3 regions of the Clostridium chromiireducens genome follow, and region 1 is predicted to be linked to each of the others. Evidence: riboswitches for the same ligand, from Rfam matches in the RefSeq annotation. Region 1 holds a riboswitch; each other region holds the start of a gene.

Region 1 (10,850 bases):
ATAATGTATATGTAGATGTTAAGGATGAGGTTTTAGAAAGTATATTTAGAAATGATGAAACTTTAGATGTTAATCCAGACTTTGTAACTGAAAATAGTGTAAAGGTTTCTATACCAGATAATCTTTCCTTAGATGTTATGAAATCAGAAATGTGGAAAGAATACAGTGCTCGTTGTATTGCTTGCGGAAGATGTAACTTTGTCTGTCCTACATGTACTTGCTTTACAATGCAGGATATTTTCTATACTGATAATGGTAAAGCTGGTGAAAGACGAAGAGTATGGGCATCTTGCCATGTAGACGGGTATACAGATATGGCTGGAGGACACAGCTTTAGATTAGATAAAGGACAACGTATGCGTTTTAAGGTATTACATAAGGTATATGATTACAAAAAGAAATGGGGATACCACATGTGTGTTGGATGTGGAAGATGTGATGATATCTGCCCAGAATATATATCGTTCTCTAACTGCGTGAATAAATTAAAAGATGGTATGAAAGAGGTGGCAGACAATGAGTAAAAATGAATATATTCCTTTTTTATCAGAAATTAAAGAAGTAATTAAACATACAGAAATAGAATACACTTTTCGTATGGAATTTAACGGTGATGTAAAACCAGGACAATTCTTTGAAGTATCTCTTCCAAAGTTTGGCGAGGCGCCTATTTCGGTAAGTGGTATAGGGGAAGGTACTGTTGACTTAACTATAAGAAGAGTTGGTAAAGTTACTAATGAAATATTTAATAACTATGTTGGGGATAAATTATTTTTAAGAGGACCGTATGGAAATGGATTCGAGATTGAAAACTACAAAGACAAAGAAGTAGTTGTTGTTGCCGGAGGAACTGGACTTTCACCAGTTAAAGGAATAGTAGATTATTTCTCTAAAAATTCATCGGATGCAAAAGACTTCACATTAATTGCAGGTTTTAAATCACCAAAGGATATTTTGTTTAAAGATGATATTGAAGAGTGGAAAAAGAATATTAATCTTATTCTAACAGTAGATGGTGCAGAAGAAGGATATGAAGGTAACGTTGGAATGGTTACAAAATACATACCTGAACTTCAAATTAAAGATATTAAAAATGCAGTAGTTGTCGTGGTAGGACCTCCTATCATGATGAAATTTACAGTAGCAGAATTTTTGAAACGTGGAATAGAAGAAAACAATGTTTGGATCTCACAAGAAAGAAAAATGTGCTGTGGAATTGGTAAATGTGGACATTGTAAAATAGATGATACATACATTTGCTTAGATGGACCTGTTTTCAACTACTCAAAAGGTAAATCTCTAATAGATTAGGAGGAGTTAAGTCAATGGATTTAAATACTAAAAAAATCAAAAAAAATGCTTTTAGGGTTACTAAAGTAAGAGGAATAACTGCTTCTAGAATTAGGATCCCAGGTGGACATATGGATGCAGATTTACTTGGGAAAATACAAGAGATTGCACAAAAGTACGGAAATGGTACAGTTCATATAACAACACGTCAAGGTTTTGAAGTACCTGGCATAAAGTTTGAAGACATGGATAAGGTAAATGAATTATTACAGCCTATTATTGAAAAATTAGATATAAATCAAGAGATTCCTGGAAAAGGATATACAGCAGCTGGAACTAGAAATGTAGCAGCATGCGTAGGTAACAATGTTTGTCCCTATGCAAATTACAATACATCAGACTTTGCTATGAGAATAGAAAAAGCTATCTTCCCAAATGACTTACATTTTAAAGTAGCATTAACAGGATGTCCTAATGATTGCATAAAAGCAAGAACACATGACTTTGGTATAATAGGAATGACAGAACCACAATATGACATCAATAGATGTGTAAGTTGCGGAGCTTGTGTAAAGGCTTGTAAGAAAAAATCAGTAGGTGCACTTGAATTTGTAAATTATAAAGTTGTAAGAAATGAAGAAAAGTGTATTGGATGTGGTGAATGCGTAATTAATTGTCCAACGAGTGCGTGGACAAGAAGTAAGGAAAAATATTATAAGTTAGTCCTTATGGGTAGATCAGGTAAGAAAAATCCACGTCTTGCTGAAGACTTCTTAATCTGGGCAGATGAACAAAGTATCACTAAAATAATTTTAAATACTTATAAATTCGTTGAAGAATATATAGATAAAGATGCACCAGGTGGTAAAGAGCATATAGGATATATAATTGATAGAGTTGGATTTGAAGAATATAAAAAATGGGCTCTAGAAGGAATAGAATTCCCAGAGAAAACTATCATTAAAGAACGCATTTATTGGAGCGGAATACATTTCTGCTAGAATTAAAGGTATTGCGAATCATTTGAAATATAAAAATACTTGCAGTATAGGACAATTTAAGTTTACTGCCAGACAATCGAACGGGAATATATGTGTTTACTCCGGTTCCTAGAAGATTTTGCTGGGTTATTCTAAGATTATAAGTTGCATCCAAAATGCTTGCTTCAAAGACTACGCTTTTGAACAAGCACATTTGGAACAACTTATAATCTAGAATAACGGCCAGCAAAATCTTCTTATGAACACTCTGTAAAAACATATATTCCCGTTCTTTGTTTGGTAGTAAGTTTAAGATAAGAATATATTAATGCAAGTATTTTTTATTTCTCAGATAAGTAATACCTTTGATAGAGATTATTTACAATCACTAATAAAGTTTGTACTCTTATAATAACAAGCTTATAATTGAGTTGGAAATATTTGCAAGATAGTTAAATTAAGCGTAATACAAAGAAATAGAATACATATATGTGGAGCAGGCATTGAAAAATAAGCTGCTGGTATATCTTAATAGGAAGTTGTTCCACTCTTGCTTGTCATGCGCTTGTCGCAGGAACATGCAGGAGTGGTGCAACTTTCTATTTAGATATACCCAGTGAGATTTTTCATAGCCCTGTGGAACATATATGTATTCTATTTCGGTTGATCATTGCTTTACTTTTAGTCCATCATAACAACTTTAACTTGTGATGACTTAGAGTATACATGAATTCTAGGTTATTTTTATGTATTTATAAAAATAATTCCAAAAGATTTATTACTCGTAACAAATGAAACAGAGTATTTTATGATTTCAATGTAAAATAGGTTCATAAGGTGATTCGAGGGAATGTACCTAACTGATATAGAAATTAATAAAAATTTATTTAATAAAAATTAAGTGTGTGGAGGAGATTTTAATATGGATAATAAAATGTTTTGTTTTCAATGTCAAGAAGCAGCAGGATGTACAGGCTGTACTGTAAAAGGGGTATGTGGTAAGACTCCAGAACTTGCTATGCTACAAGACTTATTAATATATACAACTAGAGGATTATCAGAAGTAGCAACTAGTGCTAGAGAAGAAGGAATAGAAGTATCAAAAGCTATCAATACAATGGTAACTATGAATCTTTTCACTACTATAACTAATGCTAACTTTGATAATGAAATATTCTTTGGAAGAATACAAGAAACTTTAAACTTAAAAGAAGAATTATTAGCAAAATTAGGTAATAAGGAAGAGTTAAGTGAAGCTGCTTTATGGAAAGCGGAGACTAGAAGCGAGATGGAAGCTAAAGCTGGATCAGTTGGAGTATTATCTACTCAAAACGAAGATATCAGAAGCTTAAGAGAGCTTATCACTTATGGATTAAAAGGATTATCTGCATACATGAAACATGCAAATGCTTTAGGATATGAAGATGAAAATATCTGTGCATTCATGCAAAAAGCATTATCACAAACTGCTAATAATAAAGTGTCAGTAGAAGAATATATTGGATTAACTTTGGAAACAGGTAAGTTTGGTGTTGATGGAATGGCTTTATTAGATAAAGCTAATACAGAAAGCTACGGTAACCCAGAAATAACTAAGGTTAATATTGGAGTAGGTAAGAATCCAGGAATATTAGTATCAGGTCATGACTTAAAAGATATAGAACAATTATTAATTCAAACAGAAGGAACAGGAGTAGATGTTTATACTCACTCTGAAATGTTACCAGCTCATTACTATCCACAATTAAAGAAATATTCTCATTTAGTAGGAAACTATGGAAATGCATGGTGGAAGCAAAAAGAAGAATTTGCAAGCTTTAATGGACCAATCCTTATGACTACTAACTGTATAGTGCCTCCAACTGAAAAGGATGGATATATAGATAGAATGTACACTACAGGTGCAGCAGGATTTGAAGGATGTGCTCACATTGCTGCCGATGAAAACGGAAAGAAAGATTTCTCAGCAATTATTGAACAAGCTAAAAAATGTGCAGTTCCGACTCAAATAGAAGAAGGAGAAATCGTTGGTGGATTTGCTCACAATCAAGTGTTAGCATTAGCTGATAAAGTAGTAGAAGCAGTGAAAACTGGAGCTATAAAGAAATTCTTTGTTATGGCAGGATGTGATGGTAGACAAAAAGCTAGATCATACTACACAGACTTTGCGGCAGCTCTTCCAAAAGATACTGTTATATTAACAGCGGGTTGTGCAAAATATAAATATAACAAATTAGATTTAGGAGATATTGGTGGAATCCCAAGAGTTTTAGATGCAGGACAATGTAATGATTCTTATTCACTAGCAGTAATTGCATTAAAACTTAAAGAAGTATTTGCCCTTGAAGATATAAATGAATTACCAATAGCATTTAATATTGCATGGTATGAACAAAAAGCTGTAATAGTTCTTTTATCACTATTATACTTAGGAGTAAAGAATATTCACCTAGGACCAACACTTCCAGCATTCCTTTCACCAAATGTAGCTAAAGTTTTAGTAGAAAGCTTTGGTATAGGTGGAATCACAAATGTTGAAGATGATATGGCAATGTTCTTAAAATAGAATTCTAAATTTAATAATTCATATAATTTGAATTAACAATTAATATAACCTTTAGGTATTTCTAAATGTAAGAAATGCCTAAAGGTATTTTTATTTTATTAAAAATTTATTCAATAATTATTTAAGAAGTAAGTTTAGAATAGAATAATACAAAGCATTAGGCAAACCATAGAAAAAAAGTCGGAAAATAAATTCGAATGAAAACGTATTAGTGATCCACTGAGATATTTACAATAAACATTAATAAGAATATAATCTGTATTATTGTAATACTTACTATAAAAGGAAAATACATTCATTTTTATTATTAGGTAGTGATTTTATAATATGAGGTTAGTTTTAAATATTATGGGGGAATAACTATGTTTAAAAAAATTCAATCACTATTAATAGGAAGGGCTCTTAAAACTACTGAATTAGCAGAAGAAAAGTTTAATGTTTTGTGGGGTCTTCCGATATTATCGAGCGATGCTATTTCATCAGTGGCTTATGCTAGTGAAGAAATATTACTAGTCCTTATACCTGTACTTGGTATGCGTGCGTATGCATCAATGATAGAAATAGCTATTTCCATTACGATACTATTAGGGATAATTGTATTTTCGTATAGGCAAATAATCGATAGCTTTCCCCATGGAGGAGGATCTTACATTGTTGCGAGTCAAAATATAGGTAAATTGCCTGGTCTTGTAGCAGCATCTTCTTTAATAATAGATTATCTTCTAACTGTCGCTGTTAGTACATGTGCGGGAGCAGCTGCAATCACATCAGCAATTCCAGCATTATTACCACATCAGGCGTTAATAGCCATTTTTGTAATTGGTCTAATCGCACTAGGTAATCTAAGAGGAATAAGGGATTCATCAAAGTTTTTTGGAGTACCAACATATTTATTTATATTTTCAATAATGATTATGATAATAACAGGAATTTTCAAAGTTTTGGTGTTAAAAGAAAATCCAGTGCAATTGTATACAATACCTCAAGCTACTGGAGATTTGACTTTATTGTTATTCCTAAAAGCCTTTTCTTCAGGGTGTACAGCTCTAACAGGAATAGAAGCAGTAAGTGATGGGATACCAAATTTTAAGAATCCAGCCCAAAGGAATGCTAAAGTCGTATTAGGCACACTTGCCTGCATTGTTTTTCTTATATTTGGTGGAATATCATATCTTTCAACAATGTATAAAGCGTCACCAGGGGAAGATATTACAGTAATAGCACAAATAGCTATTCAGGTTTTTGGTCAGAACAGCCTAATGTTTTTTGTCGTACAAGCTACAACTGCTGTTATCTTAACACTTGCGGCTAATACTGCATTTTCAGATTTGCCTTTACTACTTTCAATACTAGCTAAAGATGGATATGTGCCAAGACAGCTTGGCAAAAGAGGAACTAGATTAAGTTTTTCCAATGGTATAGTATTATTATTTCTAGCATCTTCAGTTTTAGTTTATATTGCTAACGGAAGTACACATGTATTGTTATCTCTATATGCAGTCGGAGTATTTATATCATTTACTTTATCACAGTTTGGGATGTTTAAGAAATGGACAAAGAGCAGAGAAGGAAATTGGAGGCATAAAGCTTTTATAAACGGATTAGGGGCCACAGTTACTGCAGTAACATGCATAATAATCGGAATTGAGAAATTTAAACATGGTGCATGGGTTGTACTTATATGTATACCAATCTTAGTAGTAGGAATGCTTAGGGTTAGAAGGCATTATACAAAAGTTAGGGAAAATTTAAGAATTGAAACAGATTTAGAAAGTTTAATTGTAAGGGAAGCTATAACTAAATATGTTATTGTTCCGGTCCAAACAATAAATAAATCTTTTATTAAGAGTTTAAATTATGCTTTAACAGTTGGAGAAAATATAGAGGTTTATCACGTGAGTACAGATGAAGAGATAACTAAAAAATTAATTGAAAAATATAATAGATTAGGAATAAGAGCGCCACTCATAATAGAGAATGCACCATATAGGAATGTCAATGAAAAATTGCTTGCTTATGTGGAAGAGAAACATAAACAGCTAAAAACCCATGAAGTTATAACAGTAGTAATGCCTCAATTTATTATACATAAATGGTGGCATCAAGCTCTCCATAATCAAACATCGATTCTACTTCGAAGAGCTATATTAAAGATGAGAAATGTAGTAATTATTACCGTACCTTATATAATTAATGAATAGCCTATATAAAAAAATGAGAGTAACCAAAGCTATTTTGGTACTCTCATTTTTTTGTTATTATGGAATATAATTTTTGCTTGGATATATACACATACAAAAATTATATATTTATGCAGATTTTTTATTAGAATAACTTACGTCAACATCATCTAAAGGAATAACTTTAGTTTTGTATTTAACCTTATAACCTATGTATAATATTATAAATAAAGGAAGGCCTATATATGCTGCAATTAATCCATTCCAATCAATCGCCTCAGGAGTAATATATGAATATCCTTGACCTATTATTATAATAATACACATTAATAATGCTAATATAGGACCAAATGGATATAAGCTAGCCTTATATTTTAAGTCATTTAAGTCTTTACCTTGGTGAACATATGCTTTTCTAAATCTGTAATGACATATTGCTATCCCTACCCAGGCAATAAATCCAGCAAGACCAGATGCCGCAACTAACCAAACGTAAACGGTACTTTCTGCATATAAACCTGTTAAAAAGCAGGCAGAAGCAATTAATGTAGTTAAAAGTACAGCATTTACAGGCACGCCTCTTTCATTTGTTTTAGCAAAAACTTTAGGTGCCATACCTTCTTTAGCCATCGCATAAAGCATTCTACTTGATGCATACATACCAGAATTACCAGCAGATAATACAGAAGTTAATATAATCGCATTTATCAATGAAGCAGCACCTGCTATACCAGCTCTTTCAAATACCATTGTAAATGGGCTGGTATCAAGACTAGCTTCAGTAAATGGTATTATTGCGCCTAAAACAATTATTGTTCCTAAGTAAAATATTAATATTCTCCAAAATATTGATTTTATAGCTTTAGGTATATTTTTCTCAGAATCTTCACTCTCACCAGCAGCAATTCCTATAAGTTCTGTACCTTGGAATGAAAAACCAGCGATTAAGAATATAGAGAATATAGACGTAATTCCTCCATGGAAAGGCCCATCTTCTAGAGTGAAGTTATGGAATCCTATTTGTTCTCCGCCCATTATTCCTACGATCATTAAAACACCAATTACAATAAATACAAGAACAGTAACAACTTTAATTCCAGCAAACCAGTATTCTGATTCACCATATGCTTTTGATGATAAAATGTTTAATCCTACTATAATTGCTAAAAACAATATACTCCAATATAGCGCGTTTACATTTGGGAACCAGTATTTCATCAACAAAGAACCAGCAACCATTTCAGCTGCTATTGTTATTGCCCAGTTATACCAATAATTCCATCCAAGTGCAAACCCAAGTGCAGGATCAATAAATTTATTAGCATAGGAACTAAAAGATCCTGGAATAGGCATATGAGTTGCCATCTCCCCTAAGCTTGTCATTAAAAAATACACCATTATTCCGACTAATGCATAAGCTACAAGTGCACCACCAGGTCCAGCCTGATGTAAAGTATCACCCATAGCAAGAAATATACCAGTACCGATAGATCCGCCTATAGCAATCATATTCAAATGTCTTGCTTTTAAGCTTCTTTTTAATTCGTTATTTTGTTCACCCATTTTTTCTCCTCCAGTATGGTTTTATAATTCCATAGGTAAGCAACTAAGATAATATAAACATTATAAAAATAAAAAAAGCCATGAGAGCATACTCATGACATAAATACGAAAATTATATATTCTATAAAAAATATTATAAACCATCGTATAATTACATTGAAAATAGCTCTCCACAAAATAATTCGTGACAGTCTTATGCATATTTTACATAAGCCCAGCAAATAGTATTAAAGCAATTAACTATTTACTTCGGCGAAAGATCCTTTCGTATCACATCATCAAGCTTACCTCCGCAATACTACTTTTAAATTTCGCGCCTCTATCTTAGTTATCTATCTATTATTTCACATATAATTATCTAATATAACTGGAGTTATGTCAATATTTTTAATTTTTTAATATAAAAATTAAAAATATATCACTTTTACTGAAATAAGAACAAAGCGGTTTAGTTGATATATTATTAATGTATTGATGAATATTTTAACAAATGCTTAGTAAAATCAACCAAAAGTATTTTAATTGACAACGATATAGGCTGCGAGTATAATTCAGTATAGAAATGCTTGTTATTGACAATGGGGTCAACTTTATTAAGGAAGGTTGACTTATTTTTTTAGAAAATTAAATATAGGGGGATACATTATGAAAAGATTAAAAAAAATAATTGCTGGGGTCTTATGTGTTGCAACTGTTGGTGTATTAGCAGGTTGTGGTTCTAAGAATGCAAGTAATGAAAAAGTGCTACGTGTAGGAATGGAAGCTGCATATGCGCCATTCAATTATACACAAACAGATGATGCTAATGGAGCAGTTAAAATTAAAGGAAGCAATGAATATGCCAATGGTTATGATGTTATGATGGCTAAAAAAATTGCTGACAAAATAGGTTACACAGTCGAAATAAATAAAATGGAATGGGATGGATTAGTTCCGGGAGTAAATTCAGGAAAAATTGATGTCTCAATAGCAGGTCAAAGTATCACAGCTGAACGTTTGCAAACTGTAGATTTTTCTGATCCATACTATAAAGCTAATATTGTGGCTCTTACTAAGAAAGGTACTGCTTATGAAAATGCAAAAAGCATTGCAGATTTAAAGGGAGCAATTTGTACATCTCAATTAAATACAGTTTGGTATGACATGTTAAAGCAAATTCCAGATGCTAATATTCAGCCTGCTATGGATACAGTTCCATCATTAATAGTTGCACTTTCATCAGGAAAGGTAAATGTTGTTGCAGTAGATAAGCCAACAGCTATGGCAGCAGCTTACTCGAATCCAGATTTAGTTATGCTTGATTTACAAGGTGATAAAGGATTTAAAGCTTCTGATGAAGATGTTAACATGGGAATTGCGATTAAAAAAGGAAACAAAGAATTAACTGACAAGATAAATAAAGCACTTTCAGAAATTTCAGAAGAAGAACGTAATAAAATGATGGAAGAGGCTATAAAAGTTCAACCATTATCAAAATAATACTAATAATAAATAAAGAGGAGGTTTATATGTATTAGCCTCCTTTTTTAATTAGATATTTCAAATGGTAAAATATATTTTTGGTGAGGTGGAAAATAATATGACATCAAATTTACCAGAGGGATTTTTTCAATGGGTTTGGTATCTTTTACAACAGTATGGCACTTTATTTATACAAGGAGCATTATATACACTTTTAATTGCTGTGATTGGTACGATAGCCGGGTGTATTATTGGTTTTTTGGTAGGTATAGTAAGAACTATTGAGGTAAATCCTGAAGCTAATAAAATTAAAAGTGGTCTTTTAAAAGGTGTGCAATGGATATTGACCGCTTATGTAGAATTCTTTAGAGGCACACCAATGATTGTACAATCTATGGTTATATTTTATGGTGCTATGGAGGTATTCGGCATTGATATGTCTCCATTGGCAGCAGGATTGTTAGTTGTTTCAATTAATACAGGAGCATATATGGCAGAGACTGTTCGTGGTGGTATAGCGTCAATTGATCCGGGGCAGACCGAGGGTGCAAAGGCAATTGGAATGACACATTTTCAAACTATGCTATATATAGTACTTCCTCAAACATTGAGGAATATTATGCCTCAAATAGGTAATAACCTAATTATCAATATTAAGGATACATCTGTATTGAACGTAATATCTGTAACAGAGCTATACTTCGCAGGTAAGTCAGCTGCAGGTGCTTATTACAAATACTTTGAAGTATTCTTTATAATATGTGTAATTTATTTTGTTATGAATTTGGCTGTTTCTCGCTTATTACGTTT
Region 2 (10,850 bases), on a different contig from region 1:
GGAACCCTTTTTCTAATGGACTATCATTCTTATTGTTATCTTCAGACTTATCAACATCTGTTGTACTAGCAACATCATCATAACTATTACTAGTATCATTTGAATCCATTGCATTATCATTTTCTTTCATCAATACTCTCCCTTTTATCAAGATTGCTTTATCTAAAATTACATATTAGGTTAATATTATTTACGATTTTATTTTAAATTTTATAACTAATATATTATTTATAGATCTCAAAGTCTTTTATTGGATAATATTTCATTCTAGCCTTTCCTACTATATATGATTCATCTACATACGGATTATTCCAATATCTTGAATCATCAGAGTGTGCTCTATTATCACCTAGAAAAAAGTACTTGTTCTTTGGCACCTCAAAAACTCCATTAGATATATTATTATTTATTACATAGTCTTCTTGAAGCCTTTCGCCATTTCTAAAAACAACACCTTCTTTGATTTCTATCTTATCACCTGGAAGTCCTATTAATCTTTTTATTAATATATCTCCTTTAAATTCATCATTTTTAAATAATACTATATCTCCTTCTTTTAAACTCTCTGGACTATAAACCCTAGTTACAATAAGCCTATCTTTAACTTCCAATGTTGGTATCATGGATCCACTTGTAATCCAAACACCATAACCTACAAAACGATAAACTAAAAATCCTATACAAGCAATAACAGCTATATCGATTATCCATTCCTTTATTATTGACTTTTTTCTAAGTTTTTTGCGCTTCAAATCTTCATCTTCATTATTTTCTGCCACAGTATTGCCTCCATATCATATAATTAATAATAATTATATACTTTCCTATGATTAATATTTCACCTTATCTGTGTTATTAGTAATTTTTATGCTTTATTTTTCAACACCATTTTAGTATACCATAATTTTCTCAATAAAATATTTATAAGTTGTTAACTTTTATACGATTTACTATCATTAATATTTATTTTTACTTTGTCTTACTTTGCCTTATTAAAAAAACACTTTAGTGTCAAGACTCAGTTTTCTTAAATAACTTTGTAATAAAAATATGCACTAATCCAAAAAATTAGTGCATATCTCTTCTATCTATTTATAATCTTGGGAAAGAATATCAATAAAAGCGCATTCATTAAAAGTATGCCTTAAACCAACATTGAATAATAATTCAATGTGGAACCTTTTAAAAATAAGTTTGTAAAAGACTTATTTACTCTATATCATTTTTTAATAGATCTTCATAGGATTCTCTCTTGCAAATTAGCCTTGCTTCATTATCCTTAACCATTACTACTGATGGCTTCGGTATCTTATTGTAATTGCTTGACATTGAATATCCATAGGCACCCGTAGTCATTATTGCTAAAATATCGCCGCTTTCAACTTGTGGAAGTTTAACATTTTCTAATAATATATCTCCTGATTCACAGCACTTCCCTGATATGGTCACAGTTTCTTCTGAAACCTCAGAAACCTTATTAGCAAGAATACATTCATACTCTGCATTATATAGGGCTGGTCGTATATTATCTGTCATTCCTCCATCTACTGATACATACGTTCTAATACCTGGAATCTCTTTGATTGATCCCACAGTATATAATGTAAGTCCTGCATTAGCTACGATACTTCTTCCAGGTTCTATTGTAAGAATTGGTCTTTCTTGACCAGTTCTAGCACAAACTTCATCAACTTTATTAATTATCGTTTTGCAATATTCCTCAGTAGTCTTAGGTTCATCATCCTTAGTATAGTATACACCAAAACCGCCTCCAAAATCTACTTCTTTTATTAAGTAACCAAGGTTGTCTTTGGTGTTTCTTACAAGCTCTAGCATTATTTCCACAGCATCTGCATATGGTTCTAAATCAAAGATTTGTGAACCTATATGACAATGTATTCCTGCAAGATTTATACTTTCCAGACTTATAGCCTTCTTAATAGCATCTTCTATAACTGTACCTACTGGTGCAAATCCAAATTTGGAATCTATTTGTCCAGTTTTTATATACTCATGAGTATGAGCCTCAATTCCTGGTGTTATTCTCAAATAAATATCCTGTACTTTATTATATTCCTTAGCTATATTATTTAGCATTTCCATTTCATAGCAATTATCTACTACAAAATTACCTACACCTAATTTAACACCTAACTGAATTTCATCTAATGTCTTATTATTTCCGTGAAACATTACTTTTTCAAGTGGAAATCCTGCTTTATGAGCTGTGTATAACTCTCCTCCTGAAACAACATCTAAATGCATTTTTTCTTCTTTTAGCAACTTGCACATTTGCAGTGTCAAAAATGCCTTTCCGGCAAACGCTACTCTATTATTGTTTTCTTCGCATTTAAAATGATTTCTATAATCTCTACAATATTCTCTTATCAAATCTTCATCGAATACATATAAAGGACTTCCATATTCTTTTACTAAATCTTTAGAACTAACTCCCCCAATTACTAATTGATTGTCCTGTTCTTTCATTGTTCCAAACAATTTCATTTGCCTAACCCCCAAATTAATTATACTTATTATCAAGTTATTTATCTTTAAATAATCTAGCCGTGATAATAAAGGCATGTATCCTCTATTCATCCTGCGATTAAAAAGCAACAGTTATCGAAAGCCATTAAGCTCCCTTTAATAATATTATAAAAAAAATCTATACGATAGTTTTTATGTTTTCCACGAAAAGAAATTACCTACTTCTTTGGTTTTATTATGATTTTTGCCCAAAAAACAAACGCCACAGAATATGTCTGTGACGAGTGGTAGATTACGCTAAATTTGTATGCATATTAATTTCATTAATTATCAATTTATAAAATTAAATTATTAAATATTTTTCCAAATATAGAACAATCAAAATTATTATTTTAAATTGTTAATTAAAATGCACCTTGTAGCTCAACACTTTCGTGACAGTTATTCACATATTTTATGAATCCCCAGAAATAAATTACCGCATAATAAGTTATTCCTTCGGCCGTAATACCTTTCAGCATAAATCATCGTTTGCCAACTACTTATACCTACTCTTTATTAAAGCACCTCTACCCCAGGTCATATTATATTTATATTCTATCTAAATAGTAGACTTCTTATCTACCCATAGGTTCTTTAGACTTCTAATGACTATAATATCATATTATTAAACTGTTACAAATATGATACCATAAATTTTACTTAAATCAACATTTTTTTTATTATTCATACATCAAGTGTAGGATTATATTTTCTATTCTTTTCTATAATTATCCATAAGATTGCACATAATGCTTGCTGAAGATGGTGGAGTAAATGTTATAGCATTAGCCCCAGCCTGAATAGTCTCAATAATTGATTCATCAGTTGGTCCTCCAGTCGCTATTATCGGAAACTCTGGAAAAATTTTTCTGATGTTTCGAACTATTTCAGCTGTTTTTTTACCACCAGAAACATTCAATATAGTCGCACCGGCTTCAATTCTCTTAGAAATATCTTCATCTTCCGAAATAACAGTTACTATTACCGGTATATCTATGGTGGCCCTAATTTTTCTTACTACTTCATTACTTGTTGGAGCATTTACAACTACCCCCATGGCCCCCTTAAATTCTGCATCCATTGCTAAATTTACTACTCTCTTCCCTTGAGTTATTCCTCCTCCTACGCCACAAAATACAGGAACATCTGCTGCCATCACAAGTGCTTGTGTAATCACTGGCTGTGGTGTAAATGGATAAACCGCAATAATAGCATCAGCGTTACTATTCCTTATTAATGCAACATCAGTACTAAATAACAATGATTTTATTCTCTTTCCAAAAATCTTAATTCCACCACAATTTCTTATAACCGTTGGAACTTCAATCACATGATTTCTAAGTGTACCTTTTATTTGCGGAACAAACTTAGCTTCTTTACTTGTCATAGATCCTATCCCCTCCCCATAATCATTAAACTTAATAATTACAATTCAACTTATAATAATTTTAAATCATACACTCTTATATAATTTAAATTTAATATTTTTACAGTAACTCATATCTCTCTCATAAAATCTCTTTATCAGCAAAACATAATCTTATATGTATTCACCATATTCATTAACCTTAAAGTAATCCTATTTTTAATAGCGTTTTATAGGCCATGGCAGATAACTTATCCTTCATTTAAGCATCCTATGAAAATGTATTAGTGTATCCTAATAAGAATAGTATCCTAAAGTCTCTCTACTTATAGACTATATTCTTTTAATTCTATACTATTATTATACTATTTTATCATTTTCCTTAAAGTTAAATTTATATTTACTGTTTGTCCACATTATCCACACTTTTTATCCACAGATGTGTGTATATTGTTTATAACAATATATTATAAATTCTTTTAAGGCAAAAATGCTAGTAAAACTTTTCTGCAAAATCCTCTCGATATAGCTAAATAAGCCTATTTTTCAACATTCTCAACAGAAATTTTGTGTAATTTTGCTATTAAATGAGTTTAAATAACATAATTATTTACTTTATGATACTATTGGAATTCAATAATTATTTAAAGAACTTACCATTTGTCTTATTTTTTTCCACTCGACTTATCCACAGATAACATAGGCTTATCAACACTATAAACAAACCCTTTATTTTACAGGCTTTACCACATATTTTTCTCTAATATTTATACAGTTTGTCCACAATCTTATTCACAGATTTTAGTATTATTGAAACTAATTTTAAACTTTTGTGTAAATCTTTTTATTAAACCTTAATAATTCCTTAATAGTTTGTTAACTTCTAATATAATACCTTAATAAAACATTAAACAATGGTGTACTGTATTGTAGTCTATTCATTCCTATCATATACTTTTAATCAAGAAAAAGATTTTAATAAAGGAGGTTTATTTAATGACGCAAAATGAATTTTTTAACATACTAATGGATGGACTAAAAGAAATTCCTGAAATAAAATTACAGGAAATTATATCCTATTATGATCATAATTTTACGCTTGGACTAGCTGCTAGAAAAACTGAAGAAGAAATAGTACATGAATTAGGTGACCCTAATTCTATTGTCAATAAATATAGAAATGATAATTTAAATATATATTCTAATTTAGAATGCTCTATTAATGATTACACTAATCAAGCAACCACTGAAACTTCTTATAATTCTATAACTGTTAATAATAATATTACAAGCGATAATTTCAATAATAACGCTACTAATAATGAAAATGATTTGAAAAATAATGTTGAACTAAAAGACTTAAATATAAATGATTCTCATGAAAATGCTAATTTAGATGACGATTTTTATAGACTTCATAGTTCTACTATATCATCTGATAATAAAGAATTCAATTCTCAATCTGCTGCTTCATATAAGGCAGATAAGAATTTTAGTGTTGACAATGATTTGAGTTATAATAATTGCAATAACTCAAACTATGATTATAATAGCAAAAATAATTCCAATAATTTTACTAATAATGTTTTTAATAATAGATCACCACACTCCAATGTAAATGCACTATTAAAGTTTTGTATTGCAATTCTAACTTTAATAATTTTCTTCCCAGTTATAACTGGAGCCATTGGTTTTGTTATTGGAATTTTGGGAGCAGCTATAAGTATTTTTATCGCCAGCATTGGGGTATTGGTAGGTGGTACCTTTACAAGCTTTATTGGGTTGCCTAATATACCTGCTTTTGTTGCTAATTTTCCATATCCTGTTATAGTTCTCTTCTCGTTAGGCTCAATTTGTCTGTCAATGCTTTTAGCACTTTTATTTTATTATCTTGGTAAATTTTTTATACAAATATTTATTAAAATCTATAATGTAATCAAAGGAAAAGGAGGTGCACTTTAATGAAAAAAAAGTTTATTTCTACTAATATGAAGATATTTATACTTGTATTATTTATTTTATCCATTACTTTTTATACCTCAGGATGCATTGTTTTGGTCCAAAGTGGATATAAACTTTCTGATTATGCTGATGAACTTCATGTAAATCCTAATTCTTTTAAATATGATATAAATTTATCAGGCTTTAACTTTGATTTTAATGCTTCTTATGTTTCAAAAGATTACACAATCAATGATAATATTAACGAGATTAATTTCAACTTAAATTCTCAAGATATCAAGGTAATAAGTTATGATGGTGACAGCTTAAAAGTTCAAATAAAAAGTTATAACACTATATCTAATGATTTATCTGAAACAGAAATCGAAAATAAAATAACCTTAGGCACGAGATACGATACCCCAAGCAATGCTAGTATTTCAGTAAGCATTCCTAACAAACTTAAGGATAAATCAACTTTAAAAATTATTACAAGCAGTGGAGATATAGATGTTTCTAATTTATCTATAGATACTTTGAATCTTACTACAGCTAGTGGTGAAATAAATACTGTAAATTCCAACTTAAATTATTTAAGCCTAAATAACTCTAGTGGAAGTATTAATTTTAATGGTATGACAGCTTTAGCAGAAACAAAATTAACTTCATCTTCCGGAGATATACACGGCGAAGGTACACTTGGAATTTTAAATGGTTCTACTTCCTCTGGAGATATTGATTTAAGGTTTGTGAATTCTCTAAATAATGTATCACTAAGTACTCAATCAGGCTCCGTAAATTTGTTACTCCCAAAGATTTCAGGTTATAAAGTTAATTACGAAACAGTTTCTGGGGATCTAAATTCACATAGCAATAGCCTTTCATCTGGTGACGAGAGCTCTCTTATTAACGTCAATACCGTAAGTGGAGATTTAAATATAAACTAAATCTTGTTCTAAAATATACGTATACCAGCCGAAAGAGAAGTTACTCTGTTACTCGGTTGCTAGAAAAAAGAACTGAGTATTTCTACCAATAAAAGTTGCACCATCTATGCTTGTTCCTTAGGCAAGCTAAGGACTAGCACAAATGGAACAACTTTTATTGAAGAAATACCTTCAGTTCTTTATTCGATGCAACACAATATGTTACTTATTTCGGCAAGTTATGTATTGGATCTCTATACTATAATTTGAATTTTGAAATGATGCTACTTAATTCTTCAGCCTTTATAGCTTCTCTTGATATTGTTTCTACTACTTGTTTCATAGCTATAGACGTATCATCTATGCCTTGTTGTATGCTGTGAGTGCTGCTTGAAACTGTTTCTGAATTCTTAGCTGTGTTTGATATAGCCGCACTTACTTGTTCGATTGATGCATTTACATGTTCAGACATTTCGGCAATTTGCTTTGACATTTGGCTTATAAACTCCCCATCTTCAGTATATTGGACTGCAACACCTCCATACCCTTCCAAATCATCTTTAACATTCGTTTTAATAAATGTTAGCATTTCCTTGCTATTCTCAGAAAGATTTCTAAATGCCTTTTCTACTCTTTCTATTGTATTCTGAATTGTAACTACTGATGAAGATGATTCTTCTGCAAGCTTTCTTACTTCCTCTGCGACTACCGCGAACCCTTTTCCTGATTCTCCTGCTCTTGCCGCCTCAATTGCTGCATTTAATGCTAGAAGATTTGTCTGTTCTGAAATACTTGCTATTGAATCTGCCATCACCTTTATTTCTTCAACTACTTTTGATTCTTCAATTGCTTTCTTTATGTATTCTTCTTTATTGTGATATACGATCCTTGTATTTTCAATTGCCTTCTGACTATTTTCTTCTATATTCTTAGCTCTTTCTTTTATATTATTTGAATTTTCATTCCCCGTTTCAGCCTTTGATGCTAACACTTCCATATTGGCAGTCACCTGTTGAATTGATGCATATATTTCTTCAACATTGCTACTATTTTCCTGAGTGCTAGAATCAATCCTTTCAAATTCTAAATTAATATGCTCAAGGCTTGCTGATATTTCTTGAACTGTAGCAGATGCCTCTTCACTTAATGCAGACACGTTAGTCGCATTATCTGCACATAACTGAATCATTTCTCTTAAATTATCTTGAGCCTTATTTAAAGCTAGTCCAATATATGCAAATTCGTCTTTTCTAGAAATAGTAATATTGGTTGATATATCTAATTTACTCATTCTCTCAGCCAAATGCCTTATTTTATGCAGTGGTGCTATTATGAATCCTATTGTTGTAAAAATTAATGTTCCGCCTATTACAACGACTACAGCTACAGATATAATCGTTAGCATTAAGCTTGTTTTTAATCCTATCCCAATACCAATCCCCATTAATATCATTACAATATAAACCGAAAAAATTCTTGTTGCAGTAGAATGTAAAAAACTTATCTTATTATTTTTATTCATAATTTATGCTCTCCTTTTTCTTTAATTCAATTTATTTAAAGCTTTTTTCTATTTTATCATTGGTCATCATAGTAGACTTCAATTCAGTTGATTTATCATGAATCAATAATCTCACTATTAATTTATAATTATTTAATCTCTGGATTTTAGCTAGAAAAGATTTTAAGAAATGTTGTTTATAGAAATATAAATATACTCATATGGCATAATTCATAAAAAGCCCTTTTTATTTACAATAAAATTCAAAAAAGTATATATTTATATATATTCTTTAATAGAATATCATGTATATTTTTCTTTTTCAACCATAATAATGAAAATTCTAGTTTACAATCTTTTGATGAAATGCAGTTAAATACGCCATTTAGTCATCATACTCTTGTTACAGCAAAAGTTTGTTATTTCTTACAATAATTCATCAAAATAAAAAATCAAATCTCAAATAGGTATTATAACTTGATTTTCAATTAATCATAATTTTTTTACAAGAATTGCCCATTACTTTTTAAAATATGATAAAATTATACTATTAAAATTATGTATTGGGGGCTTAAATATGATATCAAATAGACTTAAATCTCTTATCTCAAATAGTACTACCATAAGAGCCATGTTTGAAGAAGGTAAGAGATTATCAAAAATTCATGGAGAAGAAAATGTTTTTGATTTCAGCATAGGTAATCCGAATGTTGAACCTCCTGAAAATATTAAAGAAGTTATAATCGATATTCTAAATGAAGAATCACCAAACTTTGTTCATGGCTATATGCATAACTCTGGTTATGAAGATGTCAGAGATACCATAAGCACTTTCTTAAACAAAAAATATGATTTATCTCTTACTGGAAAAAATCTTGTTATGACTTGCGGGGCTGCTGGTGGATTAAATATAATTTTTGAGTCAATTTTAAATCCTGGTGATGAGATTATTACCTTCTCACCATACTTTGGGGAATATAAAAATTATGTTGAAACTTTTCACGGAATACTTACAACTGTTCCTACTAATACTGAAAACTTTGAGCCTGATTTGGAGGCTTTAGCTAATGCTATCACATCAAAGACAAAGGCTATATTAATAAATACTCCAAATAATCCTACAGGAGCTATTTACTCAAAGGAAGTACTTAGAGGCTTGACTCATGTACTTAATGTAAAGGAAAAAGAATTAAATACAAGTATTTACTTAATATCTGATGAACCTTATAGAGAAATAGTTTATGATGATGTTGAAGTACCTTGCATATTAAAATACTATAATAATAGCTTTATAGCTTACTCATACAGTAAATCATTATCTTTACCTGGGGAACGTATTGGATATGTAGTTACAAATTCATTAATGAATGATTTTGATGAAATGATGGCAGCACTAAATATTTCAAATCGTGTTTTAGGCTTTGTAAATGCACCTTCTTTATTTCAAAGAGTTATTGCAAAAACTATAGGTTCTGAAGTTGATGTTAATATATATAAGAAAAACCGCGATCTTTTATACAACCATTTAGTAAGCTTAGGTTTCACATGTTTCAAACCCCAAGGAGCTTTTTATCTTTTCCCTAAATCACCTATTGAAGATGATAAAAAATTCTGTGAAGATGCAAAGCAATTTAATTTATTACTTGTACCTGGCTCCACTTTTGGATGCCCAGGGCATGTACGATTGGCTTACTGTACTTCATACGAAAAGATCGAAAAATCATTACAAGCTTTTGATAAGTTAGCGGCTTTATATAATTTAAAATAAGATAGTGTATAGTTTTCTTTAAATTATTATACATTCAATATATGCATATATTTCAATATATGCATTTTTATATTGAATGTATATATTTCAATATATGCATTTTTTGCACATATAAATATTCTCTAAATATTATTATTTATAATCTCACATTACCTTATGTGCTATACCACTAAGGCAATTATGCTAAACTACTTTAAATTTTTCATACGCTAATCTTTTTATAGTAAAATAGCAATCTATTATTAAAATAATAACCCCTGCAATTACTAATATATTAAAAAAATCCTGTTCTTGTATGTATAGACTATATACGATAGGTTGTAAATAATGTAGACCTACCAAGCTTAGAATCATCCAATAAGTTGAGAATTTAAGAGTAACAAATCCATGTATATTGTATCTAAAATTCGAATAATCCCAATAAACTTTATTGAAAGTATACTTAAGTACATAACCACTTATGTATTCAACTGTTGTTGGAATTAAAAAACATAGCAGTATTAATGGAATTCCATCAATTATTAATATTTCTTTACATAGAATTAAAAGAGTAAAACCTATTCCATACATAGGTTTAAATGGACCTATTAAAAACCCATCTTTTTGAAATTCCTTTGTAGTTGTATAACAGTATACTTCTTCTATTATCCAACCTATGAAAGAATAAAATATTAAGTTGAATATAATATAAAATATTGAATTCATTGTATAATCACCTCATTCTACAAAATAATCAATGTTAGTATTTGTCGAATAATAATCTTTTATCCACATCGAGGTTCTATCTGTTATAATACTAGTATTGAATTATTCTTAGAC
Region 3 (10,850 bases), on a different contig from region 1:
TTGCAGTTAAGGAACTAGGCAAATTGACCCCGTAACTTCGGGAGAAGGGGTGCCTGAGAAATCAGGCCGCAGAGAATAGGCACAAGCAACTGTTTAACAAAAACACAGGTCTCTGCTAAAGCGAAAGCTGATGTATAGGGGCTGACGCCTGCCCGGTGCTGGAAGGTTAAGGGGAACACTTAGTGGTAACGCGAAGGTGTGAACTTAAGCCCCAGTAAACGGCGGCCGTAACTATAACGGTCCTAAGGTAGCGAAATTCCTTGTCAGGTAAGTTCTGACCCGCACGAATGGCGTAATGACTTGTGCACTGTCTCAACTGCAAATCCGGCGAAGTTGTAGTGCGAGTGAAGATGCTCGCTACCCGCGATTGGACGGAAAGACCCCGTAGAGCTTTACTGTAGCTTAGCATTGAATTTCGGTATTGTCTGTACAGGATAGGTGGGAGACTGGGAAACTAGGGCGTCAGCCTTAGTGGAGTCGTTGTTGGGATACCACCCTGATAGTATTGAAGTTCTAACTGGATGCCATGAAACTGGTGACAGGACATTGTTAGGTGGGCAGTTTGACTGGGGCGGTCGCCTCCTAAAATGTAACGGAGGCGCCCAAAGGTTCCCTCAGAACGGTCGGAAATCGTTCGAAGAGTGCAAAGGCAGAAGGGAGCCTGACTGCGACACCTACAAGTGGAGCAGGGACGAAAGTCGGGCTTAGTGATCCGGTGGTACCTCGTGGGAGGGCCATCGCTCAACGGATAAAAGCTACCTCGGGGATAACAGGCTGATCTCCCCCAAGAGTTCACATCGACGGGGAGGTTTGGCACCTCGATGTCGGCTCGTCGCATCCTGGGGCTGAAGTAGGTCCCAAGGGTTGGGCTGTTCGCCCATTAAAGCGGCACGCGAGCTGGGTTCAGAACGTCGTGAGACAGTTCGGTCCCTATCCGTCGCGGGCGTAGGAAATTTGAGAGGAGCTGTCCTTAGTACGAGAGGACCGGGATGGACTGACCTATGGTGTACCAGTTGTTTCGCCAGAAGCATAGCTGGGTAGCTAAGTCGGGAAGGGATAAACGCTGAAAGCATCTAAGTGTGAAGCCCACCTCAAGATTAGATTTCCCATAGCGTAAGCTAGTAAGACCCCTTGAAGACTACAAGGTTGATAGGTCAGAGGTGTAAGTATGGTAACATATTTAGCTGACTGATACTAATAGGTCGAGGGCTTGACCAATAAATAATCAAGTTGTAATACATTAAAAATACTATGTGCAATTTTGAAAGAACAAAGCTTTCAAAGGAAGCTCACTCAACGTAGTTGAGGAGTACAGTTCATTAGACCAAATCATAGATTTGGAATGAACAAGCATCTCGTGATGATGGCATAGAGGTAACACTCCTTCCCATTCCGAACAGGAAAGTTAAGGTCTATAGCGCCGATGGTACTGCACGGGCGATTGTGTGGCAGAGTAGGACGTTGCGAGGTAACTTAAAAGATAGTTGTAATGACTATCTTTTTTATTTACAGTAAAAAAGTTCTTATGATTACTATATAAATAAATATTTGGGTAGAGAAAAATAAGAAATAATCCACAATGTATTGTAATATGCATGTGGATTATTTCTTATTAATGTGGATATTTTTAAATTGACATGTTTATATAATAATTACATCAAAATACTTGTAGATTCCTAAAATTCTCATCTTATACAAAGTAAAAATCCTTTGAGAACTTTGATTAATGTGTAGTAGATGGTATATCATTTACAAATAATTATTTAAGTGATATAATTGGAGTAATTTAATAACGAAAACCTAAGGTAGAGGCGCCAGTAATAAAGAGTACTCATCGTGAGTTGGCAAACGGTGATTGATGAGAAAAGGTATTATGGCCGAAGATTTGAATTATGCAAAGATTTATTTCTGGTTATGCATAGAATATATGTATAACTGTCACGAAAGTGGAGAGCTACAAGGATTTGATAAAACTATAGATGATAGTATTACAATGGAAGTTCTAATATTATTATAATTTAGTTTTGTACAAGTTTTATGCGATTAACTCTACCCGTTGGTATAAATTACTAACGGGTTTTCTTATTTAACAAAATAATTTTTAGGAGTTGGCAGATTAATGAAAGTAGAAGGGGTACTAGTACCATTAATAACACCATTTAAGGATGGAAAGGTAGATTTTAAATCTTACGAAAGAATGATCAATCATTATATTAAAGAAGGTGCAAATGGAATTATTCCACTAGCAACAACTGGAGAATCACCTACCATTCTTACGTGTGAGTACGAGAAAGTATTAGAAAAGACTATTGAGTATAATAATAATAGGGTGCCGGTGTATGTAGGATTGGGAGGAAATAATACAAGTGAAGTAGTTAAAATGTCGAAGATAGTAGAAAAGCATAGCGTAGATGGCATACTATCTGTAGCACCATATTATTCAAGACCCGATCAAAGAGGCATTTACGAACATTTTAAAGCTTTATCAGAATCAACTAACTTAGATATCATACTATATAATATACCGTATAGGACTGGAACTAATATTGAGAATGATACTGTACAGATATTATCACAGCTAAAGAATATAATCGGTATAAAAGATTGCTGCGGAAATATGAAGCAAACAACAGAATTATTATTAAATCCACCAAAAGATTTTTCAATTTTGACAGGAGAGGATGCGTATTTTTATACAACACTTGCGCTTGGTGGACAGGGAGGAATAATGGCTTCAGCTCATTTAAGAACTAAGGAATTTATAGATATATATAATTTAGTAAAAGAGAATAATCATCAAGAAGCATTGGATAAATGGAAGCTGATACATGGCATGATACCTCTTCTATTTTCAGAACCTAATCCTACACCACTAAAGTATTGCCTAAATAAGATAGGTTTAATAGATTCTGATGAAGTTAGACTTCCATTAGTAAATGTTACAAAGAAACTTCAAGATAAATTAGATAAGATGTTGGAAAATATAGCATTATAATATAGAGATATAATTATTAGGAATGATTAAAGAAAGTAGAAAATTAATATCAATAAGGACAAGAAGATAGCATTGTGAAGATTATAAAATATATTCTTAGTATTTATAAAAGGTCAGGAGAGAGGAAGTAGTAATTGCTTCCTCTTTTATTATTAACTATTATGAATAATATCTATAAGGATTATAGAGAAGATAAGAATTGTAAACGTATTTTTTGACTACTATACAAATTAGGAGTAATATAAAGAGTGAAAAAATTAACAAGGAAGTGATTTAAAATGATGCCTAGGTTTTTTTCTATGATCAAGAGTAAGGAAATTACAAGAGGGCAAGTTATGAAAGACGTAATAGCTGGATTTATTGTTGCTGTAATAGCATTGCCATTGTCAATAGCTCTTGGAATATCATCAGGGGTATCTCCAGATAAGGGGATTGTAACGGCAATATTAGCAGGGTTTATAATATCATTTTTAGGAGGCAGCAAAGTTCAAATAGGTGGCCCTACAGGGGCATTTGTAATTATAATTTACTCAATTATTCAAGAATACGGATTGAATGGGCTTATTACTGCAACGGTAATGGCAGGAATAATTTTAGTTATAATGGGATTATTAAGATTTGGTTCATTAATTAAGTACATACCACAAACAATAACTATAGGTTTTACTGCTGGTATAGCAGTAACACTTATGTCCACACAAATTAAGGATTTTCTCGGATTACATATTGATAATGTGCCAGCAGAATTTTTTGAAAAGTGGCAATTTTATTTTACCAATATAGAATCCATTAATGTATGGTCACTAATACTGGGAGTAGGAGCTGTAGCAATAATGGCAATATGGCCTAAGGTTAATAAAACAATACCAGGATCTATGATTGCATTAATTATAATAACTATTATTGTAAAAGTTTTTAGTATTCCAGTAGAAACTATAGGAAGTAGGTTCCAAGAAATCTCATCAACTATGCCAACACCTGTATTTCCAAATATGAACATGTATATAATAAATAAATTATTTGCGCCAGCTATGACAATTGCTATTCTAGCGGCGTTAGAATCATTATTATCGGCAACAGTAGCGGATGGCATGATATCCGATCAGCATGATTCTAATATGGAACTTGTTGCTCAAGGAATAGCTAATATTACGAGTGGATTATTTGGGGGAATACCAGCGACAGGAGCTATAGCAAGAACTGCAGCGAATGTAAAGTCAAATGGGAAAAGTCCAATAGCAGGAATGGTTCATGCAGTTGTGTTATTAATGACTATGCTAGCGCTAATGCCATTAGCTAAAATGATACCAATGACTGTACTAGCAGCCATACTTATAATAGTATCCTATAACATGAGTGAATGGAGAGTATTCAAAGCATTATTAAAAGCGCCTAAGAGCGATGTGATTGTATTATTAGTAACATTTGCATGTACAGTTGTATTTGATTTAGTAGTTGCAATAGGAATTGGAATGATTATGACTATGTTTTTATTTATGAAGAGAGTCTCTGATACTACTGAAATAAGGAACTTAGTTGATGAAGGCGTTTTTGATGACAGTATATCAAATGTATTAGAAAAAGCAGGTGGAAAGATACATGTTTACCAAGTCAATGGTCCAATATTCTTCGGAGTAGTACAAGAATTTATTTCTAAAATGAAAGGACTTGAGGCTTCTATTGAAGTTGTCATTTTAGATATGCGCCATACTCATGCAGTGGATGCTTCGGGAATAGATGCGCTAACTAAATTATTAAAACATTGCAAAAGTCTAGATATAAGGCTTTGTTTAACTCATGTACAAGATCAACCAATGAAGGTGTTAAGCAAGATGGGATTTGTGGTTAAGATTGGTGAGATAAATATCTATGAAACTAAGACAGAAGCAATAGAAAAAGCGTTTGACTATGTGAAACATTTGGAAGCATCGTAGAATAGTAGTTGACATAACTTATTAGATATTACCGGGGAAATAATATACTTAACTATCATTGATTCTTAATATATGCTTCTAATCTTAAATACTTAGTATTTACACATATGTAGTAAAATATATTATAATTAGACTCGATAAAAATTATATGCAGTAGATGAGGTATGCTTATGGAATATGGATGGGAGCGAACATTTCCGTTTCTGAAAATTGATAATAATATAATTGGGGAATTGCTTGAAGGTATACTAGAGAATGATTATATTACTAATGTAATTCCGATAAATGAAGGCTGCAGAACGACCAACTATATCGTAGATACAAATATACCAGAGAAAAAATATATTCTAAAGATATTTTTTTCAAAAGAGCAAAATTATAAGAAAGAAATTAAATTATTAGCTAAATTAAAAGAAGATAAGTTAGTTAATGTTGCTACTATTTACAAGGTTGGGAACAATGAGATTATACAAAATAGGGAATATGCAATTTATGAATACATGCAAGGAAAGACAATAGGTAAAGCAATAAGCGAAGGCTATAGTATAGAAAATAATTTTATTAAGGATGTTGCACAGTTTTTAGCACAAATACATAGCTATAAATTTGAGAAGGCAGGTTTTTTAGATGAAAATCTGAAAGTCGTAAATGAATTACCACCTTTAATACTATGGTACGAAAAATTCATGGGTAGTAAAGCTAAAGAGCGTCTAGGAAAAGATTTAGTGCATAAAATTTTATACATAGTGAATAAAAATGGTCATATACTAAATAAACTAGATAATGATATTAGGTTAGTTCATGGAGATTTTCAAGGAACAAATATTTTGATTAAGGATAATAAACTAGGTGGAGTTATAGATTGGGAATTTGCAATGGCTGGACATCCTTTAGCAGATATCGGACAGTTTTTTAGATATGAAGAGTATTTTAGTAAAGATATGATAAAAGTTTTTGAAGAAGAATATAATAAAATTTCTAGTTATAAGCTTACAAATGATTGGTATGAGATAAGTAAACTTCGAGATCTAGCAAATCTGATTCAATTAATAAATGGAGAAGGCAATATGCCAAACAAATATTCAAATATAAAAGATATATTAATCAATAATATAACTCTATTATCAAGCTAATAAGATTAAGAATAAAATATAATATAATGTCTTACCAGTTTGATTAATATAAATGAAAATTGTAATATAGGATGTCTAAAATTATGTCATTATAAGGTAATGAAAAAAAAATAACAATCAATATAATTTTTTAAAAATATATTGACAAATTTATATTAAGAGAATATACTAAAAAATATAAACAACGGTGTTTGTGAAACGTACAAAGAAAAGGTATGTTTTACAAGCACCGTTTTTTTATTTAGAATTACGATGTCGTAATAAATTAAGTAAATTAATTTACAAAGATAACTTGTAGAAGTATTAGAGCTCAATTACTTCTTGATTACAATTATTTGAATAATTTAAAGAAATTTCAAAAAAAGGATTATTATTATTCAAGAAATTATTGATTTTAAGGGGGATTTTTTATGGAAATTAATTTTGGCGATAGCAGTTTCTTATTAATTTGTTCAGCACTTGTACTTTTAATGACACCGGGGCTTGCATTCTTCTATGGAGGAATGGTGCGTAGAAAAAATGTTTTAAATACACTGATGTCTTCATTCTTTATTTGTGGACTAGCATCAATAATGTGGGTTTTAATAGGTTATTCATTATCATTCGGCGATGATATTGGTGGAGTAATAGGTGGACTAAATTTCTTCCTATTCAATGGAGTTGGGGCAGATCCTTCAGCACTTGCACCTACTATACCACATGAACTTTTTGCAGCATTTCAAATGATGTTCGCAATAATTACTCCAGCACTTATAACTGGATCTTTAGTAGGAAGAATGAAATTTTCAGCACTATTTATTTTTATAGGATTATGGTCACTTTTAGTATATTATCCACTAGCTCACATGGTATGGGGTGGCGGAATAATCGGTTCTTTAGGAGCAGTAGACTTCGCAGGTGGAGATGTAGTTCATATAAGTTCAGGAGTTTCAGGACTTGTAGCATGTATAATGCTAGGTAAGAGACGTGGTTATGGAATGATGTCATATAAACCACACAATATTCCTTTTGTAGTTCTTGGAGCAGCATTACTTTGGTTCGGATGGTTTGGATTTAATGCTGGTAGTGCATTAAATGCTGGTCCACTTGCTGTACATGCTTTCATGACAACAAATACTGCAGCAGCAGCAGCATTACTTTCATGGATGTTTATTGAAAAAATAAAACATGGTAAACCAACAATACTAGGAGCAGCGACAGGCGCAGTTGTAGGACTAGTTGCAATTACACCAGCAGCAGGATTTGTTCCACTTTGGTCATCAATTGTAATAGGTGCAATAGTTTCTCCAATATGCTTCTTCTTCATGAGCGTAGTAAAAGCAAAATTCGGATATGATGATGCGTTAGACGCTTTTGGATGCCACGGAATTGGTGGAATCTGGGGAGGAATCGCAACTGGATTATTTGGACAAACAGCAATTAACTCTGTAGCAAAATGGAATGGTCTTTTCTTTGGGGATATTAATCTATTAATTGCTCAAATAGAGGGTATAGTAATAACAGTTATTTTTGCAGCAGTCATGACATTTATTATCATAAAAGTTATGAAATTATTTATGACTATTAGAGTTGAAGGTTCAGAAGAGGCTGATGGTCTTGATGTAGCTGAACATGGTGAAACTGCTTATCCAGCATTCAATGGATTAGACTAGGATATAAATGCTATAATAGCACTAAATAATACTGCATCAATATATTAATAGATAACTAGATTGAAGAGATTTGTGGTATAATTTCAGATATACATTTCTAAAAATATATATCATGCAGATAATTAGGGAGGAAATATATTATGAAAAGAGTAGAAGCGATTATAAGACCTTCAAAACTTGAAGAAATTAAAGATGCATTAAAGAATAACAATATAAATGGTGTAACTATAAGTCAAGTTATGGGATGTGGTCAACAACGTGGTTGGAAGGAGTATCATAGAGGTACAGAAATAACAACTAATGTTTTACCTAAAATAGAAGTTAAAATAGCAGTAGAAGATGATAAAGTGGAAGATGTTATTGAATTAATTACATCAATAGCTAGAACAGGGGAAGTTGGAGACGGAAAGATATTTGTTGTTGATATTGCAGAATGCGTAAGAATAAGAACTGGTGAAAGAGGAAATACAGCACTATAAGAATATTATATGCAAAAATCCATACTTTCATAAATTATATAATATATTAATAGAGAGCAATTTATTGTTATGATAACTAATAATGATTTAATTAGTGAAATTTAACAATAAGTCGTTCTCTATTTTAATATGAATGTGTTAAAATGTTTAATTATTAAAATAATAGATATACTAATGTTAAATTAAAATTTTTAATATAATAATAAATTTATTTCAATATTAAAGAAATATTAAATAGGAGTATGCTATGAATGATAAAGAGATTTTTTTAGACATAGAAAAGCATTTGCTTAATGATGATAAGCCTTCTAATTATATACAGGAGGCATTAGATGCTAAATTACTTGATAAATATCCATTCTCGATGATAAAAGAACTGCAAGAAGTTGATCAAAATCCTAAATTTCATCCAGAGGGAAATGTATTTATTCATACAATGATGGTAGTGGATGAAGGTGCTAAAAGAAGAGATAAGAGTAAAAACAAAAGAGCATTTATGTGGGCACTTTTACTACACGACATTGGTAAGAAACCAACTACCAAGATCAGAAAAGGTAGATTAACTTCTTATGATCATGATATTGTAGGCGCTGATATGGCAAGAAAATTTTTAGAATACTTTAATGAGGAAGAGAATTTTATAAATGAAGTTAAAGGACTAGTAGGATGGCATATGCAAAGCTTATTTGTAACTAAAAATATGAAGTTTCAAAATATAGGTGATATGCTAGACGATGTAGAAATTAATGAGATTGTATTAGTGTCGCTTTCTGATAGATTAGGCAGGAGCGGCTTAGATAAACAAGAAATTAATGATACATTTATTCAAATAGACAAATTTAAAGAAAAGATAAGCAATTTTAATAAACAAACTGTATAGATTTTTATAATAAAAAGAGACTATCTAAAATTATTCCAAAAGATAGTCTACTTAAATATATACATATTAGTTTAATGCTATAAGTCTTATTTGTCTTTGTTTACTTCTTAGATGCTATGCTAACCAGACTAACCAGTAGAATAGAATGCCAAGAATTAATGTACATGAGATTATGAAAATAAGAACAATAAAAATTACATTTTTTCAATTAAAGGCATAATAAAGGCTTTTGAATCAGAAGCAACTTTTCTTATTTCTAATTCTATATTTTTATCATTCAATTCTCTGAAAGATTTTATATCTTGATCATTCAATGAAATAGCTCCAGTTACTTGAGTTTTACCTTCTTTGAAAGACATTCCTCCGATATTAACAGATTTAATATCTATTCCAGCTTCAACTAATCTAAGAACGTCAGTTGGATTAGTAAAAAGAAGCATAACAACATCATTTTCATAGTTAGGGTTATTAATAACTCTAACTGCTTTGTGAATATCAACTACATGAGATTGAATCCCAGGAGGTGCAACTTGAGTTAATAAAGTTTTTCTTATTTCATCTTTTGCTACATCATCGTTACATACGATAATTCTTTGACATTTTGTTTCCTTCGACCAAACTGTAACTATTTGCCCGTGTATTAACCTGTCATCAATTCTTGCTAATGTGATTTTCATTATAAATCATCCTCTTCAGAATTTGTGTTTATTTGTTTTATTAATTGTTTTATAGCATCTTTACCAGCATTTTGTGCTATTGATGCTAATTCAGGAAGACTTGAAAAGTCTCTACTGCTAAATACTTCTAATAACATTGGAAGGTTGACACCTGATACAATCTCAATATTGTCATTATTCAATGTTAGAACACTAGCTGCATTGAATGGACTTCCACCGAAGAGGTCTACCATAAATAAAACTCCGTCCTTACAATCTAACTCATTATCTATAAGGTTGGTGTATTTTGCTATTAAGTTATCTGTACCTTCACCAGGTTTAAATGTAACAGTACCTATATTTGTTTGAGAACCAAAAATCATCTCAGATGATTTAACCAGTTCTTCTGAGAATTTACCATGAGTGCTTATAATTAATGCGATCACTACCGTATCACCCTTTCTACTTATTGTTCAGATACTAATATACATAGCAATTAGCGTACCAACATAGTGTATCAGAAATACAAAGTATTATTAAGATACAGTTTTAGTAGTATTAAGTAAATATAAATATAAAAGATGATACACTATAGATATTTATTAATACACTATGTGTAGAAAATGATATACTTTTAATTGATATAATACATAATTTGATACTAAATAAAAGCTAAATTAAGTATTGATAATCATTTAGTATATCGATCATGTAATACAGTTCATCATCAGTTAATGATATAGACAATGAATTCTTAAATATTGAGCTGGCTTTCTTTAGAGCATACAAAATATTCTGATCAAGTGTATCAGTAGACTCTCTATACACCAGTCCATCATTCAAAATCATTCTCTCTAAAGCACAAGCAACATGTAGCATAATTCGTAGTTTTACAGGATTTTCATAATTTATGGATAGAGATTCCTCAATGCTTATAACGAAGTCTTCTAATAATGAACATATTTTTTCGGGATTTAGGAAAGTTATAAGTTCTCTAAGACTTTGTTTACAAAGATTTTTAAGAACTATTTGATTTTCTGTTTTGTTATTAGTATCAATAATAGTCTTTCCTTCTATTAAACTTTTTAGTAATTTTTCGCCTGAACCATCAATCAAATTTT

The links. Region 1 has a riboswitch for lysine ahead of D2A34_RS05430 (amino acid permease). Riboswitches for the same ligand answer to the same signal wherever they lie in the genome.
Region 2: another riboswitch for lysine. It lies ahead of lysA (diaminopimelate decarboxylase); the one in region 1 lies ahead of D2A34_RS05430 (amino acid permease).
Region 3: another riboswitch for lysine. It lies ahead of dapA (4-hydroxy-tetrahydrodipicolinate synthase); the one in region 1 lies ahead of D2A34_RS05430 (amino acid permease).

Annotation. Positions count from the first base shown of each region.
Region 1 covers NZ_QXDJ01000002.1:22,827-33,676, forward strand. Annotated here, with positions in the region: gene asrA (anaerobic sulfite reductase subunit AsrA) at 1-524, shown strand, start outside; gene asrB (anaerobic sulfite reductase subunit AsrB) at 517-1,311, shown strand; gene asrC (sulfite reductase subunit C) at 1,326-2,291, shown strand; gene hcp (hydroxylamine reductase) at 3,193-4,836, shown strand; gene D2A34_RS05425 (APC family permease) at 5,199-7,037, shown strand; gene D2A34_RS05430 (amino acid permease) at 7,146-8,579, opposite strand; lysine riboswitch at 8,735-8,909, opposite strand; gene D2A34_RS05435 (transporter substrate-binding domain-containing protein) at 9,225-10,058, shown strand; gene D2A34_RS05440 (amino acid ABC transporter permease) at 10,159-10,850, shown strand, end outside.
Region 2 covers NZ_QXDJ01000001.1:1,187,490-1,198,339, forward strand. Annotated here, with positions in the region: gene lepB (signal peptidase I) at 1-130, opposite strand, end outside; gene lepB (signal peptidase I) at 225-779, opposite strand; gene lysA (diaminopimelate decarboxylase) at 1,210-2,505, opposite strand; lysine riboswitch at 2,899-3,067, opposite strand; gene D2A34_RS04700 (beta/alpha barrel domain-containing protein) at 3,242-3,916, opposite strand; gene D2A34_RS04705 (DUF1700 domain-containing protein) at 4,892-5,857, shown strand; gene D2A34_RS04710 (DUF4097 family beta strand repeat-containing protein) at 5,857-6,783, shown strand; gene D2A34_RS04715 (methyl-accepting chemotaxis protein) at 7,022-8,284, opposite strand; gene D2A34_RS04720 (pyridoxal phosphate-dependent aminotransferase) at 8,841-10,031, shown strand; gene D2A34_RS04725 (putative ABC transporter permease) at 10,215-10,736, opposite strand.
Region 3 covers NZ_QXDJ01000009.1:125,769-136,618, reverse strand. Annotated here, with positions in the region: partial or broken rRNA gene D2A34_RS24935 (23S ribosomal RNA) at 1-1,218, shown strand, start outside; rRNA gene rrf (5S ribosomal RNA) at 1,354-1,470, shown strand; lysine riboswitch at 1,799-1,965, shown strand; gene dapA (4-hydroxy-tetrahydrodipicolinate synthase) at 2,120-2,995, shown strand; gene D2A34_RS24920 (SulP family inorganic anion transporter) at 3,274-4,929, shown strand; gene D2A34_RS24915 (aminoglycoside phosphotransferase family protein) at 5,100-6,062, shown strand; gene D2A34_RS24910 (ammonium transporter) at 6,473-7,714, shown strand; gene D2A34_RS24905 (P-II family nitrogen regulator) at 7,855-8,193, shown strand; gene D2A34_RS24900 (HDIG domain-containing metalloprotein) at 8,441-9,073, shown strand; gene D2A34_RS24895 (mannose/fructose/sorbose PTS transporter subunit IIB) at 9,268-9,750, opposite strand; gene D2A34_RS24890 (PTS sugar transporter subunit IIA) at 9,750-10,175, opposite strand; gene D2A34_RS24885 (sigma-54-dependent transcriptional regulator) at 10,402-10,850, opposite strand, start outside.